Regions from separate parts of the Neobacillus sp. B24 genome, predicted to be linked through region 1. Evidence: predicted binding sites of a transcription regulator. Region 1 holds the regulator's gene; each other region holds the start of a gene.
What was found. The regulator Rex, encoded in region 1, represses fermentation and respiration genes when NADH is low (regulators of the CRP and FNR family bind a similar motif). The targets are predictions, from matches to a motif close to TTGTGAAATATTTCACAA.
Positions count from the first base shown of each region.

Region 2: a site for Rex is predicted at 2,313-2,330, ahead of ACZ43M_RS16635 (DUF3147 family protein). Genes of this name have one in related genera too.
Region 3: a site for Rex is predicted at 1,956-1,973, ahead of hcp (hydroxylamine reductase). Genes of this name have one in related genera too.
Region 4: a site for Rex is predicted at 2,946-2,963, ahead of pflB (formate C-acetyltransferase). Genes of this name have one in related genera too.

Region 1 covers NZ_AP035777.1:292,188-297,202, forward strand. The annotation lists gene ACZ43M_RS01585 (ABC-F family ATP-binding cassette domain-containing protein) at 159-2,078, opposite strand; gene moaC (cyclic pyranopterin monophosphate synthase MoaC) at 2,231-2,719, shown strand; gene ACZ43M_RS01595 (redox-sensing transcriptional repressor Rex) at 2,735-3,391, shown strand; gene ACZ43M_RS01600 (DUF4395 domain-containing protein) at 3,511-3,942, shown strand; gene ACZ43M_RS01605 (acyl-CoA dehydrogenase family protein) at 4,070-5,015, shown strand, end outside.
Region 2 covers NZ_AP035777.1:3,390,457-3,395,471, reverse strand. The annotation lists gene ACZ43M_RS16650 (ATP-dependent helicase) at 1-555, shown strand, start outside; gene ACZ43M_RS16645 (GNAT family N-acetyltransferase) at 574-1,095, shown strand; gene ACZ43M_RS16640 (phosphotransferase enzyme family protein) at 1,092-1,982, shown strand; gene ACZ43M_RS16635 (DUF3147 family protein) at 2,381-2,740, shown strand; gene ACZ43M_RS16630 (DUF3147 family protein) at 2,756-3,169, shown strand; gene ACZ43M_RS16625 (hypothetical protein) at 3,221-4,051, opposite strand; gene ACZ43M_RS16620 (PrsW family intramembrane metalloprotease) at 4,234-5,015, shown strand, end outside.
Region 3 covers NZ_AP035777.1:2,605,545-2,610,559, forward strand. The annotation lists gene ACZ43M_RS12875 (MMPL family transporter) at 1-1,629, shown strand, start outside; gene hcp (hydroxylamine reductase) at 2,043-3,707, shown strand; gene ACZ43M_RS12885 (hypothetical protein) at 3,975-5,015, shown strand.
Region 4 covers NZ_AP035777.1:3,681,743-3,686,757, reverse strand. The annotation lists gene pflA (pyruvate formate-lyase-activating protein) at 1-549, opposite strand, end outside; gene pflB (formate C-acetyltransferase) at 612-2,837, opposite strand; gene ACZ43M_RS18055 (cupredoxin domain-containing protein) at 3,948-4,400, opposite strand; gene mprF (bifunctional lysylphosphatidylglycerol flippase/synthetase MprF) at 4,629-5,015, shown strand, end outside.

The DNA of each region.
Region 1 (5,015 bases):
AGGTCTTTGGACCCGTCTGCAAAACAAGTAGCGTTTGAAAATATCGCAATTGTAGATATGTAGATATCCCTCAAAAATTTGTAGATAAAATCGCCAGCATCTATATTTCAACCCCCAAAAAACAAAAAACCGGGCTCAATCAGGCCCGGCAATCTCTATTATTCAGCTAATTGGGCCCATGCCTCCATTAATTCATCGAGTTCGGCCTTTGCTTTTTCATTTTTCAGATTAATCTCCAGCACTTTCTCATGATCCTGAAATACTTCAGGGTCACATAATTGCTGCTCATAGTCTTCGATTTGCTCTTCAAGCTGTGTAATCCGCAGTTCAATCTCTTCTAATTTACGCTTTCGCTGACGTTCCAGTTTTTTTGATTCTTTATCCTGTTGATAACTTGATTTATCCACAGGCTCAAGTGAAGCTGTTTTCTTCTGGGAGGCGGCAAGCTCCAATGCAGCCAGTTCTTCCTGCTCGAGCTTTTTCTCAACGTAATAATCGTAGTCGCCAAGGAATTCTGTGCTGCCCTCCGGACTTAACTCCAATACCTTCGTGGCAATTCGGTTAATAAAATACCGGTCATGGGAGACGAACAAAAGCGTTCCTGGATAATCAATTAATGCATTTTCCAAAACTTCCTTGCTATCTAAGTCAAGGTGGTTGGTTGGCTCATCTAAAATTAGCACATTTGCTTTTTCAAGCATCAACTTTGCAAGAGCGAGGCGCGCTTTTTCGCCGCCGCTTAATGAAGAAACATTCTTCAAAACATCATCACCGGTAAATAGGAAATTCCCAAGCACCGTACGAATTTCTTTTTCCGGTTTGAGCGGGTATTCATCCCACAGCTCGTTCAACACCCGTTTATTCGAGGTCAAATTGGCCTGTTCCTGATCGTAATAACCGATGGATAAATTGGTTCCGTAGAAAATCGTTCCGGCCAGCGCCGGCAGCTTTTTGATAATGGTTTTTAACAGGGTGGATTTGCCAATGCCGTTCGGTCCAACAAGGGCAATGCTGTCGCCCCTAAAGACACGAAAAGAAATGCCTTCAGACACCTTTTCGCCTTCATAACCGACGGCAAGCGAATCAACTGTTAACACATCATTGCCGCTTTGCCGCTCTATTTCAAACGAGAAAGAGGCTGATTTTTCATCGCCTAGCGGCCTGTCCATTATGTCCATTTTTTCAAGCTTCTTCCGCCGGCTTTGCGCCCGCTTCGTTGTTGTGGCGCGCGCTATGTTTCTCTGAATGAAATCCTTTAATGCAGCAACCTCTTCCTGCTGCTTTTCGTAAAGCTTCATATCACGTTCATAATTGGCGGCCTTTTGATCAAGATAAGAGCTATAGTTACCAGGAAAACGTTGTATTTGTTTGCGTGAAACTTCATAAACCTGGGTAACTACTTTATCCAAAAAATAACGGTCGTGGGATACGATCAAAATTGCGCCGTCATAGCCCTGCAAATATTGTTCCAGCCAGGATAATGTTTCAATATCAAGATGGTTGGTAGGCTCGTCCAATATTAAAATATCAGGCTTAGTTAACAGGAGCTTGCCTAATGCCAAACGAGTTTTTTGCCCGCCGCTTAGGCTGGAAATCATTAATGAATGGTCAGAGAAATTTAAACCGTGCAGAACGGAACGAATATCAGCTTCATATTGATAGCCGCCCTGTTCTTTAAATTTCACTTGAAGCTGGTCATATTCTTTTAATACTCTATCGTACCTTACTGAATCCTCAAAGATATTAGGGTCGGCCATTTGTGCCTCAAGTCTGCGCAGCGATTTCTCCATATCCAGCAGACCTTCGAAGACAGTCAGCATTTCACCCCAAATCGAAAGATTGGACTCAAGACCGGTATTCTGAGCCAAATACCCAATGGTAACATCCTTTGGTTTGATGATTTCCCCGCCATCATGTCCCAGTTCACCGGCAATTATTTTTAAAAGCGTTGATTTGCCTGCTCCGTTCCGTCCGACGAGGGCTACCCGGTCCCTAGTTTGTAATTCCAGCTTTATATTGGATAAAATAAGGTCAGCACCATAATATTTTTGTAATTGATTAACCTGTAATAAAATCATCTTTTGTCACCTCTATTGCTATAATTAGTGTACCGTATTCCTTGATAGTCGGCAATAAAGCGGGGCTAGCATAAATTTGTAAATAAAAGTTCAAAGTTTCACACACATTTATGTGAAAATATTGTATCATTTTGAAGGGAGGCAATAATTTTATGGCTGAATTTACTCATTTTAATGAAGAGGGCAGAGCTAAAATGGTCGATGTCAGTGACAAGCCGGAAACGGCACGCACCGCTATTGCCCGTTCTAGCATAACTGTTAGTAATGAGATTTATGAAAAAGTAACGAATCACGAAATGAAAAAAGGCGATGTATTAGCGGTGGCTCAAGTAGCAGCGGTGATGGCTGCAAAAAAGACTTGGGATCTTATTCCGATGTGCCATCCGATTCCGCTGACTGGCGTGAATGTCATTTTCTCTTGGGAAAAGACCGAGCGGCAACAGTATACATTACATATAGAGGCATCGGTTAAAACGAAGGGCAGCACAGGTGTTGAAATGGAAGCGCTGACAGCGGCGTCGGTTTGCGCTTTAACTGTGTACGATATGTGCAAGGCCGTGGATAAAGGTATGGTTATTGGACCGACTTTCCTAGTTGAAAAAACAGGCGGCAAAAATGGTGATTTTAAACGAAATATATAGCGGGGGGGTAGGAGTATGGCTAACGAAACAACGAAAATACCGCAGGCCACGGCAAAACGGCTGCCTTTGTATTATCGATTTTTGAAGAACTTGCATTCTTCCGGGAAGCAGCGTGTGTCCTCAGCGGAGTTAAGTGAAGCGGTAAAGGTCGATTCAGCAACAATCCGCCGTGATTTTTCCTACTTTGGTGCGCTTGGGAAAAAGGGCTACGGATACAATGTGAATTACCTGTTAAGCTTTTTTAGTAAAACGCTAGATCAGGACGAATTGACTAAGGTGGCGTTGATTGGGGTCGGTAATCTCGGCACTGCCTTTTTACACTATAATTTTTTGAAAAATAATAATACCAAAATTGAGTGTGCGTTTGATGTGGATCCGGGGAAAATCGGCACGTCCATCGGTGATGTTCCGATTTATGATATGGCTGATTTGGAGCAGCGTTTACTTGAAGAAAATATTCCAGTAGTTATCCTTACGGTTCCAGCTCCTGTTGCCCAGCAAATTACTGACCAGATTGTCAAATCCAATGTAAAAGGGATATTAAATTTTACGCCGGCACGGTTAAACGTTCCACCAGGTATCCGTGTTCATCATATTGACTTGGCGGTTGAACTGCAATCACTCGTTTACTTTTTAAAGCATTATCCAAATGATGAAGAGATAGAAGAATAACTGTTTTAAGGGTTTTTCACAAAATAGGTGAAAAGCCCTTTTTGTTTTATTTTACTATACAAAATGATGAAAACGGGATAATATAGTATATAAATCCAATATGAAAGGTTGGAATTAAAGTGGGAGTAGAAAATTCAGTTCGTTCAATCCCTCGACCGCTTGTCAAAGCAAATCAGTTGACGATTGTAGTAAGTGTGATTCTAACATGGGTATCAGGTCAGGAATGGATCTTATTAATCCCATTGTTGGCTGGACTTTCAGGACTATTATTCGGATACAATCCGGTTATGCAAGTTGCAAAATTATTTTTAAGAAAAGACCCTAAGGAATATATTCCCGAAGATTGGGAGCAGCAGCAATTTAATCAAAAAATTGCTGTATCCTGCCTTACCTTCGGATTTGCCGGCTTTTTATTGGGCTGGAATGCAATCGGGTATATATTTACGATTATGGTAGCAGCAGCGGCAACTGTTGCGATTCTTGGTTTTTGTATCGGTTGTTTTATTCATTACCAGTGGACCCAATATCGCTTTCGCAGGGCACATCGATAATTGTCTATAGATAGGTCTGACTTTGTCAGACCTTTTTTGTTGCCTGCTTCTATTTGACGTTTCCATATCCTTACATTTACAATTAATTTGAAAATTACGAATAATTGTTGTGGAGGGTGACCATTCTATGAAACTCGTTTCCCAAGAATCTGAAACAAGAGGAGAAAACTCTTACAGCTTTGATGAATTTCTCGAAAAGCGTGACAATCTTGATTGGTATCGTGATGAACCTTTTTTGCAAAAGGCCGCAGAAAAATTTCTCGGCGGCAGGTTTAAGGAAATTCACGAAAAGCTCCTGGCATTTTCTCCTACTGCTTCTTCTAAATGGAACAGGTTAGCTGAGCGGATCGCACGCCCTGAGGTGCGTCCGTACATGCTCCATTATGATGCGTTTAATCATCGTATTGACCGAATTGTCCGGCCGCAGGAAGTTCACCAATTGGAATCCGAAATCTTTGGAGAAGGGCTTTTTTCTAGCAAAATGCCCGCTTGGGAAAGCTTTTTGAAAAGAATGTTGATCCATCAATTGGGTGAAGCTGGTGTAACCTGTCCGTTAACGTGTACACATGGATTGGTGGCGCTTTTGGATCAGTTCCGGGACGAAGCCTGCCCTGAACTGTATGATGTTTTAATGCATACAAAAGAGGGGGTGAACGGAGAATTTGCGATTGGCGCCCAGTTTATGACCGAGATTCAGGGTGGTTCTGATTTGCCTGCCAATGTCCTGGAAGCAGTTCCGGATGGAAAGTACTATCGATTATACGGCAATAAATTCTTCTGCTCGGCGGCGCATGCCGATTATTCGGTTGTCACTGCGAAAATCTCAGGTACTGATAAGGTGTCCACGTTTGTTGTACCATCCTGGCTGCCAGGAGATAAAGAGAAGGAAAAACGAAACAGCTACGATATTAACCGAATCAAATGGAAAATGGGGACTTCGGAGCTGCCGACTGCGGAAATTCAATATAAAGGAGCACTTGCCTATCCGATCGGACCGAAGGATAGGGGCATTGCCGTTGCTGTCGGCATCGTGTTAACACTATCTCGATTGGAAATCGGCATTGCCTGTGCAG
Region 2 (5,015 bases), 2.3 Mb from region 1:
GCCGAGCCGCTGGCTACGATGGAGGAGTTTGCAGAGAGACTAAACCATCTACAAGCTTTGATGAATGCTGCTAAAAACAACAAAAATCAAAATGTGGTCACGCTGTCTACCTTTCACAGCTCCAAGGGAATGGAGTTTAAGAGAGTCTATATGATTGACCTTATTCAGGGGATTATTCCTTCGCATGATGATGTTAATCAATATGATGAGGGAAACCCAGGGCTGTTAGAAGAATCGGTCCGGTTGTTTTATGTGGGAATGACCAGGGCTGAACTTCACTTGGAGCTGTTAACATATCGAGAACGGTTCGGGAGTGCAGTGGAGGTATCGCAATTTGTGGATGCCGTACGAAATATTATTGCTCCTCCTGCTAAAAAGTCGCCACCTGCTAAAAAAGGTGGAGGAAAGAAAGCACGCCCCCACTCCGGGAGCGTAGTGGAAGTTAGGGACACAGAAAAAGGCTGGCAAAAGACTATGAGCAGTTTGGCGATGGAGATTGAACAGTCGTTGCAAAAACAAAGTGAAAAATGGTCTCATAAGGATAGAAAGAGTTAGAGAGAGAGGTGTTGTGCCGTGACCAATCATACATTCGTGTATCCGGTGCTTGAAACGGAGAGACTGCATCTTCGGGTGTTAACGCTGGATGACGCCGCTAAAGTAATGAAGCATTTTGCTGATTCGGAAGTGACAAGATTTATGGATATTGAGCCTTGTAAGGATTTGAGTGAAGCAGAGGAAATTATTCAATATCATATAGATGATGCCGGCTGCAGATGGGGGATTTTTGAAAAAAGTGAAAATCAATTTGCGGGGACCATCGGTTTTCATTACTTGAGAAAAAAGGATGGGGAGTTCATCGCTGAGATTGGATTTGATTTGTCGAGGACATACTGGGGCAAAGGGTACATGACCGAAGCCATTACTGAAGTGATTAGGTTTGGTTTTTCACAAATGGGGTTAACGACCATTGATGCGACGGTCGAACCCGAAAATGAAAAATCATTAAACTTAATGAGCAAGCTAGGTTTTAAGCGGGATAAAGAGTTAAGAGATAACTTGGTATACTTTTATTTAAATTCTGGGGGACATAAATGAAAATAAGGTTGAACGGTGGATTTCACAACGAGGTTTTTTACGATGAGGGATCAAACAAGGTAATTAGAATCTCTGAAACTAAGAAAACAAAAGAGATGGTTGGGCAGGAGCTGCAATGGATGCAGCATTTATATAGTAAGGGAGTGCCTGTACCCAAACCTGCTATGATAATTGAAAGCGAAGGTGGACGGGTAAGAACCTCTTTTGAGTATATTAATGGAAAGGCAATTGATGTGACGAACTCAGCCCATTGGAATGTGGGGATGTTCCAGCAAATGGGAAAAATTGCTGGAAAAATGCATGCCTTATCAAAGGATTTTTATTTGGAGGAGGTTCATCGCCCTCAGTGGACGGAGGAGAATCCTGACGTTTTTCAACTTAGAGGTAAATTAAGTACTTGGCTCTTGGAGAAGTATGACTTGTTGATGGAGCGGCTGTATGCATTTAAAATTACTCCGGATAATTTTGGACTTATTCATAATGACTTTCATCAAGGTAACCTGATCATCCGGGACGAAGCTAGTATAACTGTCATTGACTTTGATGAATGTTCGTATAATTGGTTTGCCCAGGATATAGCGGTTTGTTTCTATCATGCGTATTGGCAGCATGACTCTTTCAATGGTGATGGTGAAGCGTTTTGTAGTACGTTTTTACGTCATTTTTTCGATGGGTATATGGAGGAAAATTTGCTTCATCCTGATACGGTGGAACAAATTCCGATTTTCTTAAAACTGCGGGAGATCTTTTTGTATTCCTTATTCATGCGGAAATGGGATATGAATAGCTTAGAAGATTGGCAGAAGTATACCTTGCGGGACTTGGAAGAGCGGATTAAAAAAGAAACAGTTTATGCTGGTATTGGTGATTTTTCGGAATTTATTTAGTGGCTTCGGACAAAATGAATGAAAATTTGAAGCGAAACTGTCCGTAAGAAAGCAATAATCATGCAACAATAAAAAATTAAACGAAGAGGAACTAGAGAATATCGAGTATTTTGTGAACGGGTACGAATAGTACCAAACACGCACTGTCGATTGATGATAAAAGACGAAAAAACGGGAACTGCAGTTAATTTAAATTCACTCCAAGGTACTGACCAGATTCGGTTGGTGCCTTTTATTTTTGCGATAACCAAGAAAACGCTTCAAAAACGTTAAAAGAATGTTCACAGGTGCTGCGGGAAAAAAGGAGTACAATGAATATGTAAACAAGTTATGTGAAAATATTCACAAAGTAGAGTTTGGACAAGTCATCCAGATACACAAAACAAAAGGTGGTTAAGATGGGGGAACTTTCAATTAGTGCATTACTTATTCGATTTGTTTTAGGGGGATTGGCAGTTGTGGCATCCACGATTGTCGCTAGAAAGTTAGGGGAGAAGGCAGGCGGAATTTTTGCCGCATTTCCTGCAGTTTTTTTGGCAGCGCTATTAACGGCGGGACTAGACCTTAAGGGCGAGGACCTTGTTTCTCAATCCATTACACTCTCAAAAGGGGCAATGGTGGGAATGGGCATCAATATTCTCGTGGCGATTATCGCCGGTTTCCTTTTAAAAAAATATGGTTTGAAAAAGGGACTCATGCAAGTGCTAGGGTGCTGGTTTGTCGTCTCGATGGTCGTTGTTGCGATTACTTCCTACTAAGAAAGGTTGTTCATCATGAATAAAGATTTATTGTTACGTTTTCTACTAGGCGGGGCAGCTGTAATGGCCAGCTATTTAATAATCGTTGTTTCACCTTGGGAAATCCTAGGCGGCATCTTCGCGGCATTTCCGGCCGTGATGATCACCGCAGTGCTAATGACAGGTGTTAAATCGGGTACTAAGAATGCTGCGAAAATTGCCAACGGTTCAGTTTATGGCATGATTGGCGGGATTATTTGTGCCGCGACTGTTTATTTATTCTTAAAATGGAGCCATAACTGGGGCTTAAGTATGTTAGTTGGTTTGCTTTTCTGGCTCGTCAGCTCTGTATTGGTTTCAACTTTGAAGGAGCGTCTTGCTCCTATTAAAATCAAGCCCTTTAGCGGCAAGATGGCATTGGCAGATTCCCGTTTAAGGCAACACAAATAGGTTTATAACGAAGCACCAGGCTCTTCCGCTAATGGGGAAAGGCCTGGTGTTTTATTTATTGAAAATAATCTTATAAAAATACCGCGAAACAAAAGGCATCAATCCATATCGAGGAATAAGTTTAAAAAGTGACTTTACAGCAATTTTTAGAATTCCCGTTTTTGTTAGCACAAAATCAATAAAAATATGGCTAAACAACAGAAGGAATCGATAATACCAGCCTGACTTTGAGGATGTAAGCATTGCAATAAAAGATAAAAATAAGCTGTATAATGGTGCAATATTAAAATGCTCAGTCCAAGAATGATAGCGCCCGCGCCCGAATCGGATGAGACGGAATTTCGCAAAAACAAACATCAGTGTAACCCAAACAACATCAATCGACCAATAATGAGCCATCTTCAGTGCCCAGCTTTTACGAGCATCAAGCGCCTTTTTCAGACTATCGCTAATAAAGAAATAGACATTTAGTAACACAGGAGTATAGATGGATTTCCACCAATAAACTTTATAAATCCCCAAGTACTTAAATAACTGCTCAATATAAAAATACATAAGGCTAATACTGACCTTCCATACCCAGTTCTTTCGAAAGAACGTTAAAAATGTTGCTGTAACGGGAACATAAAATCCTTGGGATAGAACGGCTCCCAAGATGGCATCAAAAAAACGCTTTTTCATGATGCCAGGCTTGTATCGATACCCATGAAACAAATTGAGGGTGAAATACTCAAATAAATAGGCCAAGCCCGTATTGGTTAAAAATAAGATCCAAACATCCTTCTTGTTCCTCCGGCTTAAAGTAATCATGAACATTACAATATGGATGGATGCCAATATTAAGAAGGGTATAGAGTTTTTGCTGTTACGAATTCTCTTCATTTTCATACCAGTCACCGTTCACTTTCTATATAGTGCTAGCCTATGTCAATATGAACAAAGCCATTCATAGAATAGCAATGGTGAAATGTGGACTACCCGTACGCATGGCCAATATGGGATGTTTCCCTACATGAAAGGACATAATGAAGGCAAGGGAAATTTTTCAGCAAGGGGGATTGCACATGGAATGTCCGGAATGTGTTTACACCAATCCGGAAGGGGTAAGGTTCTGTATAAGCTGCGGCACCAAATTTTCCAAGGATGATGGGAATGTAGACCCGAACAGTTTGTTTTATGAATTTGCTACATACGTAGACACGATACCGAAAATGAATCGCTCGGTAGAGCCCAAAATGCAAAATATTTTTTCCAGAGTGTTTCGTGACCATAGTGAACTTGAAGCAGAACGGCTGTTTATTGTGGGCACAGCCATTACCACACCTAAACTGGAAGAAGTAAAGGAAACATGGCCAAAACCTTGGCTGTTTGCAAGAATTTTCATCATTGGATTGATTGCTTTTGCAGGAATGCATGTTGGGGTAAGCGTGTTTCAAAATTTTAACTTTATCCCTGGACTAATTATCATTGGAGCCTTTACAGTCCCGTTTACGACACTCATTTTCTTCTGGGAAATGAATGCGCCGCAAAACATAGCCATTTACCTTGTGCTATATGTGGTGCTAATCGGGGGGATTCTCTCGATGCTGGTGGCTCTGGTATTCTTTAATGTTCTAAAAAATAATATCAATCCGATTACCATTGGCATTATCGAAGAATTTGCTAAGACGGCCATCGTGATATATTTCGTCAGTAACCGAAAGTATAAGTACATTTTAAACGGGCTTTTGGTTGGGGCGGCAGTAGGTGCAGGTTTCGCGGCATTTGAAACGGCCGGGTATGCGTTAAGAGGGCTTCTAACGGGGAGTTTTCCAAACCTTTATTTCACGATTCTCTGGCGCAGCTT
Region 3 (5,015 bases), 2.3 Mb from region 1:
GGTGTGGACCAAATAAATGATGGATTGAAACTGGCTCAAGAAAAGCTGGGGAGTGCTGATTTTTCCCAGGTGGGTCAAATGGTTGACGGAACTGCCAAGCTTCAAGACGGCTTGACTGCCTTAACAAACGGGTTAAAGCAAATCCAAAATGGAATTGATAACGGGTCAAGCAATTCTCAAACTATTAGCAATGGTATTGCTGAAATACAAACCAATCTCACAAAAGTGAGCGGCGGCGTATCACTTCTAGCTGAAAATTATGGAAAGCTGCAGGCTGGATACGCAGAGATGGGCACACACTATCAGGGGGCAGCACAGGCGCTCCTAGGAGTAAAAGGTGCACTCTCACAAATGCAAACCATGGTAGCAGCTGTTGGTCAGAGTTATGAAGGTGCCGAAAGTGATGCGAATTTCCAAGGGTTAAAGCTAACGATTGACCAATTATCATCATCCTTAAGTCAAATTACACCTGAAGGAATGGCAGAATTAAATAAGAATTATAATGCGGCAACCGCCGGTTTTGCTGAAGCCAATAAGAACCTGGGTGCCATGAGCAGCGGTTTATCGCAAATGGCAGACGGCTTGAAGCAACTTCAAAGCGGTCTGGGCAAAGCCTCTTCCGGAATCGGCACAATCGTCACCAATATGAACAGTGTCAACGCTGGGCTTGGCCAGATGAAAAATGGGCAGCAACTGTTGGCGGACGGTCTTAATGGGTTCAGTGACTTTGGTGAACAGCTGTCACAAGTTAATGGCGGATTAGAGCAAATTTCTGATGGACTTGGGCAGACCAATGGATACTTGAATCAATATAAAACTAATAAAACCTTCTTTATGCCAATAGAAGCCCTAGAAAACAAAGATTTTGAACAATCATTGGATACCTTTATGTCTGATGATAGAAAAATTACGAAGATGATGGTAATCTTGGAAGCTGACCCTTATTCAAAGGATGCTTTAAGCACCATCAATAAAATTAATACTGAGGTTTCTGCAGGACTAAAGGGCTCTAAACTAGCAGATGCGAAGTTTGGCACCTCCGGACCTAGCGCAACAACGAAGGACATGAATGATGTCTTGAGCCGGGATCTCAATAGAACAACAACAATCGTCATCATTGGCGTATTATTGGTACTGTTCTTTGTTATCCGGTCATTCTGGACACCAGTGTTCATCACAGCATCACTTTTGGGAGCCTACTATGCAGCGATGTTTATCATCAACTATATTTTCATAGACTTAAAGGGGTATGAAGGAATTTCTTCGTTCGTTCCATTCTTCTCGTTTATCATTATTGTGGCCTTGGGGGTTGACTACAGTATTTTCTTGATGATGCGCTTTAAGGAGTACCCTCACATGTCGCAGAAAGAGGCCATCGTGTTGGCTTCCAGACATATCGGCGGTGTCATCATCGCAGCGGTAATCATATTAGGAGGCACGTTTGCCACACTGATGCCATCTGGTATCATCCTTTTATCTGAATTGGCGATCGCAGTCATTACCGGACTGGTCGTACTATGCTTTGTCCTGCTGCCAATCTTCTTACCGGCAATGATTGCTTTGCCAAGTGCTTTGTCGAATTTATTTTCTAGAAAAGAGAGGAACCAGCAAGTCTGGAGCGAAATGTAATATAGGTTTTACAAATGAACCGGTCGTCTATTTAGGATGGCCGGTACTTTTTTATGTATAAAGAGATGATTTCCCCCAACTATATGAAGATCACAGAATTATGACTGGGAGCGATTTTTCAAGCAATATCAGAAAATGAAGGAAGAAGGTATTTGCTTTGTGGTGGCAAGCGGCAATCAGTACTATCAATTGAAATCCTTTTTTGACGATTTTCAAGATGAGCTCTGTTATGTTGCCGAAAATTGCATTTGTTGTGGGATGAAAATGGTCTAGAATGGTGTCCAAAAACGCAAATAATTTATGACGTATTTATGAAAAGTGTAATTTTGTGATTTACTTCACATATTAGGTTCTCCTAAACCCATATTCTTTAATTTGTGGATAGAAAAAAGGTTTTAGGAGGTCTATTTTTTATGAGTATGTTTTGTCATCAATGTCAGGAAGCTCTGAAAGGTACTGGCTGCAACTTACAGGCCGGGGTATGTGGAAAGACAAGTGAGGTTGCTAATCTTCAGGATTTGTTAATTTATACATTAAAAGGAGTTGCCTTGTATAATCAACAGGCACGCCAAGCCGGCATTCACCAGCCAAAGACAAATCGTCTGATCATCGAAGGTCTGTTCTCGACGATTACCAATGCCAATTTTGATGAGGTTTCGATTTCCACTCGAATCCAAAAAGCTTTGCAAGAGCGTGAAGCTATTAAGGGTGGTCTAATCAAGAGCGGGGCTTTAGAAGAGCGTCTATACCCAGAGTATGCTACTTGGACAGGGGATCGTAGTGAATATGTAACTAAATCGGAAGAAAAGCAGGTCGGTATTTTCTCAACAGAAAACGAGGATGTACGCAGCTTACGTTCCCTAGTCTTATTTGGGTTAAAAGGTATGGCAGCCTATGCTGAGCATGCTCAAAATTTAGGGTATGAAGATGAGGCCATTTTTGAATTCATCGAGAAAGCTCTTATTGCAACGGAAGATGACACATTAACTGCGGATGAACTTATCAGCTTAGTAATGGAAACGGGCAAAATTGGTGTCGATGTGATGGCATTGCTGGATAAGGCCAATACAACTTCTTACGGACATCCTGAAATGACGGAAGTAAATATTGGTGTACGTAACAACCCAGCCATTCTGGTTAGTGGTCATGATTTGAAAGACTTTGAAGAATTGCTCGAGCAAACGGAGGGAACAGGGGTTGACGTATATACTCACTCTGAAATGCTTCCTGCTAACTATTACCCTGCTTTCAAAAAGTATGATCATTTCGTCGGGAACTATGGAAATGCTTGGTGGAAGCAAAAAGAAGAGTTCGAAAGCTTTAACGGTCCAGTATTATTTACAACAAACTGTATTGTACCCCCTAAAGCAAGCTACTCACATCGCATTTATACAACAGGGGCTACTGGATATCCAGGATTTATACATATTCCTGACCGTGAAGAAGGCAAGAAAAAGGATTTCTCAGCAATCATTGAACATGCGTTAAAGCTGCCAGCTCCAATAGGAATCGAAGAAGGAACCATCGTTGGCGGATTCGCACACAATCAAGTGGTCCAATTAGCTGATCAAGTCGTCGAAGCTGTAAAAATGGGCGCTATCAAAAAATTCTTTGTCATGGCTGGTTGTGACGGTAGAATGAAGTCACGTTCCTATTATACTGAATTTGCTGAAACCCTTCCGAAGGATACGGTCATTTTAACGGCTGGCTGTGCCAAGTATCGTTACAACAAGCTTCCGCTTGGAGACATCGGTGGTATTCCTCGTGTGCTCGATGCCGGACAATGCAATGATTCCTACTCCTTGGCAGTAGTTGCTATGAAACTAAAAGAAATCTTTGAGTTAAATGATATCAACGAATTACCAATCGAATATAACCTTGCCTGGTATGAACAAAAGGCAGTTATTGTTCTTTTGGCATTATTATATCTAGGTGTGAAAGATATTAAATTAGGACCTACACTTCCAGCGTTCCTATCTCCAGGTGTCGCCAAAGTCCTTGTTGAAAACTTTGGAATCAGCACCATTTCTACAGTCCAAGAAGATATGGAAGCATATATGGATTTGGCTTTAGCTTAATCAAAAAAGACATGTAAACTAGCAGTTTTACATGTCTATTTTTTGTAAAATCTACTCCACCTCATGATGAACAACCCCATTTACCATTATTCTTCCTTTATAAAACAAGTATTTGTTAAAATGGAGTTAATAGGTGCGAAAGCAGTGATAAGAGTGATAATTAAAAATATATCTAAAAAATTATATCGAAGGCTGATTTTGGGAGATTTAATTTTCGGTAGTAAAAGCAGTTTGTTACTACTTCTACTTTACATAATGTTGTGGAGAGTGTTGTACAGTATTACAAAAATCGGTCAATTGAAAACGAATATTCCGATCTTTTTAGGACTCCTCTTTTTGCTGTTATTAACGTTTATCTATATTTTTATTATTTATCGCAGCCATATGAAAAAGCACTGGCTATTCCAAGCCGGGAGTCAGCTTGAAATCAATGGGGAGCAATTGGTTGTTGTATCAAGTCATACCGGTGAGCGTCATATTTTTTCCATGGAAAATTTAAAAAAGATGAAGGAAAATAAAAAATGGTATTTCCTATATTATGACGATCATACGTTTATCCCGATTTCAAAATTGTCTCATGAACATCTTCCTATTGTTAAGACCATGCGCCCTCTATACTGGAAATGGACAGGAAGTTTCCTTTTATTCATTACCATCGCAGGCGTTTATTTTGTAGGTTCCAATGCTGTTCATTTTAACGGGGTGCTAGCTTGGAAAATAAACGAGTTAAAAACAGATACAAAAATAAAACTGAGCAATGAAAATTTTTATAAGACAAAGCTGGGTGGGATCATGGATTCCGTGAAAGCAGAGATGGAATTAGAACCCTATTTAATGACAGATGATTTAAAAATTGAATTCCAGCAGGATGGGACAATTACCAGTATTGAAACCTATATTTATGGGTTCGACCAAAACAAGAAATTGCAATCTGGTTATTTAATTTATTTCGATATAACAAAGGACAAAAAGGTAACCGTCCATAAACAAGATTGGAAGGGACAAGGAACAACTATCTATGACCACAACAATGATTTGTCGATTGTCCTCAAGATGTTAAAATGGATTCCAGTTAAAGAAGAAGTAACAAGTTGGAATGAAGAAAAGTACGCTGTCCTGTATAAAGGTATTAGGACATGGACCAGTCTGAAGGGAATTCGTTTTATTGATGAACATGGTAAGATAAATAACCCTTACCATGCTGATATCGTCAACAGCGGTCCAACGATCTCCTTGTACATTCCAGGCAAGGAGGAACTTATTACTCCCCAGCGTTATGTATATAAACCATATTTTGGGGATGAGTAA
Region 4 (5,015 bases), 2.0 Mb from region 1:
GAGATCTTCAGGATCATCGGTCACAGTTGGAACAAGGACATGGCGGACCCAGATTGGTACTTTTCTGTCTGATAAAAATTTGGCAAATTCAAGAATGTGGTCATTAGCCATACCGGTTAGCTTAATATGCTTTTTACGGTTAATATGCTTTAGGTCAAGCAAGATTAAATCCGTATATTGTAGCAGTTCCTCCAGTTGTTCGATAAACAACTTGGAATGGGAAAAGCAGCCACCGGAAGAATCAATCGTAGTATGAATACCTTTTTTCTTACATTCTTTAAATAATTGGATGAGAAAGGGAACCTGCAGTAACGGCTCGCCGCCGCTGACAGTAATCCCGCCGCCTGATGCTTGAATAAACGGGAGATAGGATTCCAAATCATCCATGATTTCGGAAACAGTCATTTGTTTGCCAGTGCCGATTTCCCAAGTGTCAGCGTTATGGCAAAATTGGCAGCGCAGCAGGCAGCCTTGTGTGAACACAATATAGCGAATTCCCGGGCCGTCAACCGTTCCCAATGTTTCAATTGAATGAATATTTCCGTTCATGATGATTCTTCTCCCTTCGATTAAAAACCGGAGCCCCCGTAATAAAGGGGCTCCATTCCTTATTATAGTGACTCGTGGAAGGTACGGTTGATGACATCGAGCTGTTGTTCTTTTGTCAGTTTGATGAAGTTAACCGCATATCCAGATACACGAATGGTTAATTGCGGGTAAAGTTCAGGATGTTCCATAGCATCCAATAATGTTTCACGGTTAAAGACGTTTACATTCAAGTGATGACCTGTTTTGATTGCGTATCCATCCAAGATAGATACTAAATTTCGCACTTGGCTTTCTTCTTCTTTTCCTAATGCCTTAGGAACAATGGAGAAGGTATTGGAAATTCCGTCCATTGCGGAGCTATAGGGCAGCTTGGCAACCGAAGATAGGGAAGCTAATGTTCCTTTTGTATCACGGCCATGCATTGGGTTAGCACCTGGTGCAAATGGTTCCCCGGCACGGCGGCCGTCAGGCGTATTACCAGTTTTCTTGCCGTATACTACGTTTGATGTGATCGTCAAGATTGATAAAGTATGAACAGAGTTGCGATAAGTTTGATGCTTGCGCAATTTTTTCATAAAGCTTTTCACAAGTTCAACGGCAATGCTGTCAACACGGTCGTCGTTATTGCCGTATTTAGGGAAGTCGCCCGTTGTTTCAAAGTCAACAGCCAAACCGTTTTCATCACGGATGACTTTTACTTGTCCATACTTGATTGCACTAAGTGAGTCTGCTGCAACACTTAAACCGGCAATGCCAGTTGCCATCGTTCTTAAAATTTGTGTATCATGCAGTGCCATTTCAATTCTTTCATAGCTGTACTTATCATGCATATAATGGATGATGTTTAAGGTATTAATGTAAAGACCGGCAAGCCAATCCATCATCTGATCAAATTTTTGCATGACTTCTTCATAATCTAACACATCAGAAGTAATTGGTCGATAATCTGGGCCGACTTGTTTTTTCAGTTTTTCGTCGACACCACCATTGATAGCATACAGCAGGGCTTTTGCCAGGTTGGCACGGGCGCCGAAGAATTGCATTTGTTTTCCGATTTCCATCGCGGATACACAGCAGGCAATCCCGTAATCATCACCGTATTCTAGGCGCATAATATCATCGTTTTCGTACTGAACTGCACTTGATTTGATTGACATCTTTGCACAATACTTTTTAAAGTTTTCTGGCAGCTGCGTTGACCATAATACAGTTAAGTTTGGTTCTGGAGCAGGGCCCAGATTATCAAGTGTATGAAGGAAACGGAATGAGTTTTTAGTCACAAGCGGACGTCCGTCAATGGCCATCCCGCCGATTGATTCTGTTACCCAAGTTGGGTCACCGCTGAATAATTCATTGTAATCAGGAGTACGGGCAAATTTAACGAGACGAAGCTTCATGACGAAATGGTCAACTAATTCCTGTGCTTCTTGCTCAGTTAATGTACCGTTTTCCAAATCTCTTTCAATATAAATATCAAGGAAAGTAGAAACACGTCCAAGACTCATTGCAGCACCGTTTTGCTCCTTAATAGCAGCAAGATAGCCAAAATATAACCATTGGAATGCTTCAGTTGCATTTTTTGCAGGTCCAGAAATATCATAGCCGTAGCTTTCTGCCAGTTCTTTCAATTCTTTCAAGGCGCGATATTGTTCAGAAAGCTCCTCGCGTAGGCGAATGTTATCCTCAGTCATGACCTTGCTTGTATTATTGAAATCTTTTTGTTTTTCTTTCATTAAGAAATCGACACCATATAAGGCGACCCGGCGGTAGTCACCGATGATTCGGCCGCGTCCATAGGCATCTGGAAGTCCAGTGATAATGCCGGCTTTACGGGCAAGCAGCATTTCGCTTGTATAGGCATCAAATACACCTTGGTTATAAGTCTTGCGGAACTCGGTGAAAATTCGTTCAATTTCCGGATTTAATTGATAGCCATATGCTTCGCAGGCTGCCTTAGCCATGCGAATGCCGCCAAATGGTTGAAGTGAACGATTAAAAGGCTTATCAGTCTGGACACCAACGACTTTTTCTAGGTCTTCATCAAGATAGCCAGGGCCATGAGAAGTAATGGTGGAAACTGTTTCGGTATCCATTTCAAGAACGCCGCCTTTTTCACGTTCTTGTGATGTAAGACCCATTACTTGATCCCATAGTTTGTTAGTAGCTTCAGTTGCGCCAGTCAAAAAGCTGTCGTCGCCTTCATATGGTATAAAGTTTTTTAAGATAAAGTCGCGGACGTTAACTTCTTTTTGCCAAACTCCAGTTTTAAAACTTTTCCATTGTTCCATTTTAAATCACCTCATATTTTAATTAACGAATATAACAGAGTTGAAGTATCTCTCACACCTTGAGTATAACAGCTTTCTATAGTAATAAAGGGAGCATTTGTTAACATTTTGTGAAATAGTGAACATCCCTTGGTTTTTCGGGGTTTTTTATGAATAATTTATGAACATTAATACGAGGTTGTTAAAACTGTATTATAAAAAATATAGTTGGTGTTTCATGTGTTATATAATTGAATTCCCTGAGAAATCAACATTTACATAGTGTTAAACTATATAACAGCACAAAAAAACAGGAGAAACATTTACTAAGTATGTAGTAGGAGGTAATTTTCGAATTATGAAAGGTAGTTTCATAACACGTTTGAATGGATTTTTATCTCAAACATGTCATGAAAGGTAATTTCATAACACGTTTGAATGGATTTTTATCTCAAACACGTCATGAAAGGTAATCTCATAACGTGTTTGGATGGATTTTTTTCTCAAACATGTCATGAAAGGTAATCTCATAACGCGTTTGGATGGATTTTTATCTCAAACACGTCATGAAAGGTAGTCTCATAACACGTTTGGATGGATTTTTATCTCAAACACGTCATGAAAGGTAGTCTCATAGCACGTTTGAATGGATTTTTATCTCAAACATGTCATGAAAGGTAATCTCATAACGCGTTTGGATGGATTATTTTCTCAAACATGTCATGAAAGGTAGTCTCATAACACGTTTGAACGTATTTTTTTCTCAAACACGACATGAAGGACATTTTCATAACTTGTTTGTATAATTTTTACATAAGACACGCCAAGAGAGTTGTTATTGGGATTTTTTCTTTTGGGTGGAGGATTTAAATTGATTAATCCCCTGTTGATTTGAGCGGAAGGCACGCAGACTCCTGCGGGAGTACAGGGCAGGGGAGATCCCGCAGGCGCTTTATACCGAGGCTCTCCGGCACGCCCGCGGAAGGCCAAGCTGCCTGGAGCGCAAATCAACAGCCAGTTGCAAGGACTATGTAATAGTAAACTTTACCTAACAAGTATGGTCGTTTAGAAAAAATAAAAAGCTGTCGAATGTTTTTTTCGACAGCCTGAGGAGACACATTCTCCTGTCTGTTAATCCACGACAATATCGGCAATCATTGGCCCATTGTGGTCGCGGGTGGAATGAACTTCGCAAATTAAACGATAGGTTCCTTCCTTGTCAAATTGAAGATCTACTACAGTCTCTTCCCCTTTTTTTACAGTTCCTTTTATATCTGTTCCTTCAATATAAAAGGGATGTTCTTCTCCGTTGATTCCGGCAATATACAATTTTACTTTTTCGCCTTTTTCAAGCGAGATGGAACCGGGGTCCCAACGGTATGCTTCAATTTGCTTGCCATTTTTCAACTGTGATTTGAATTCAACCGTCACCATGTGAATCTCGCGGATTTTGCTTTCTTCTACTTGATTAAAAACCGCAGCATCACCAGCTTTTAACATAAACCATGCCGAAACGGTTGCCAGCATAACTCCAATTGCCAAAAAGAATAATAGCGTTTCTTTTTTTAATACTAAAAATTTCACCCCAAACCCTCCTCCAGAATTTGTCCTAATCTATACATATGCCTATAGGGTAAGGAAACTTGTCTACTTTTTTAATTTTTAATGAGAAAAAAAAGAGGTGTGGTTTTAAGGGGGAGGAATCTGTCAACAATAGTGGATAGACTGCAGATGACGGAAAAGTATTTGTTTTTATTTCCTGTGGAAACGTTTATAGTAAAATCAGGAAAGAAAAATTAGGTGGTCGTATTGTTGGTTATAAAAAAAGATAAAGTTTTTAAAATGCTCAAATTTGTTTTTCCATTATTTTTGCTAGTTTTTGCGGTGAATGAAATTAAAAAGTTTATCGGAAATGTCGATGTAAGGTTGTTAGAACATGAATTGGACCAACTTAGCTTCATTAGTTTAGTACTTATTATTGTGGTTACTGTAGCAGCGGTTCTGCCAATGATATTTTATGATGTGATACTGGTGCGAAGCTTGGGTGGAGAGGTTTCTAGGAAGGAGCTTTTGGAACAATCATTTATTGCCAATTCTTTTTCCAATATGATTGGCTTTGGCGGATTAGTTGGAGCGATGCTAAGAACCTACTTTTTTAATAAACTCGAACATGATAAACGCAGACTTGTGCAATTGATC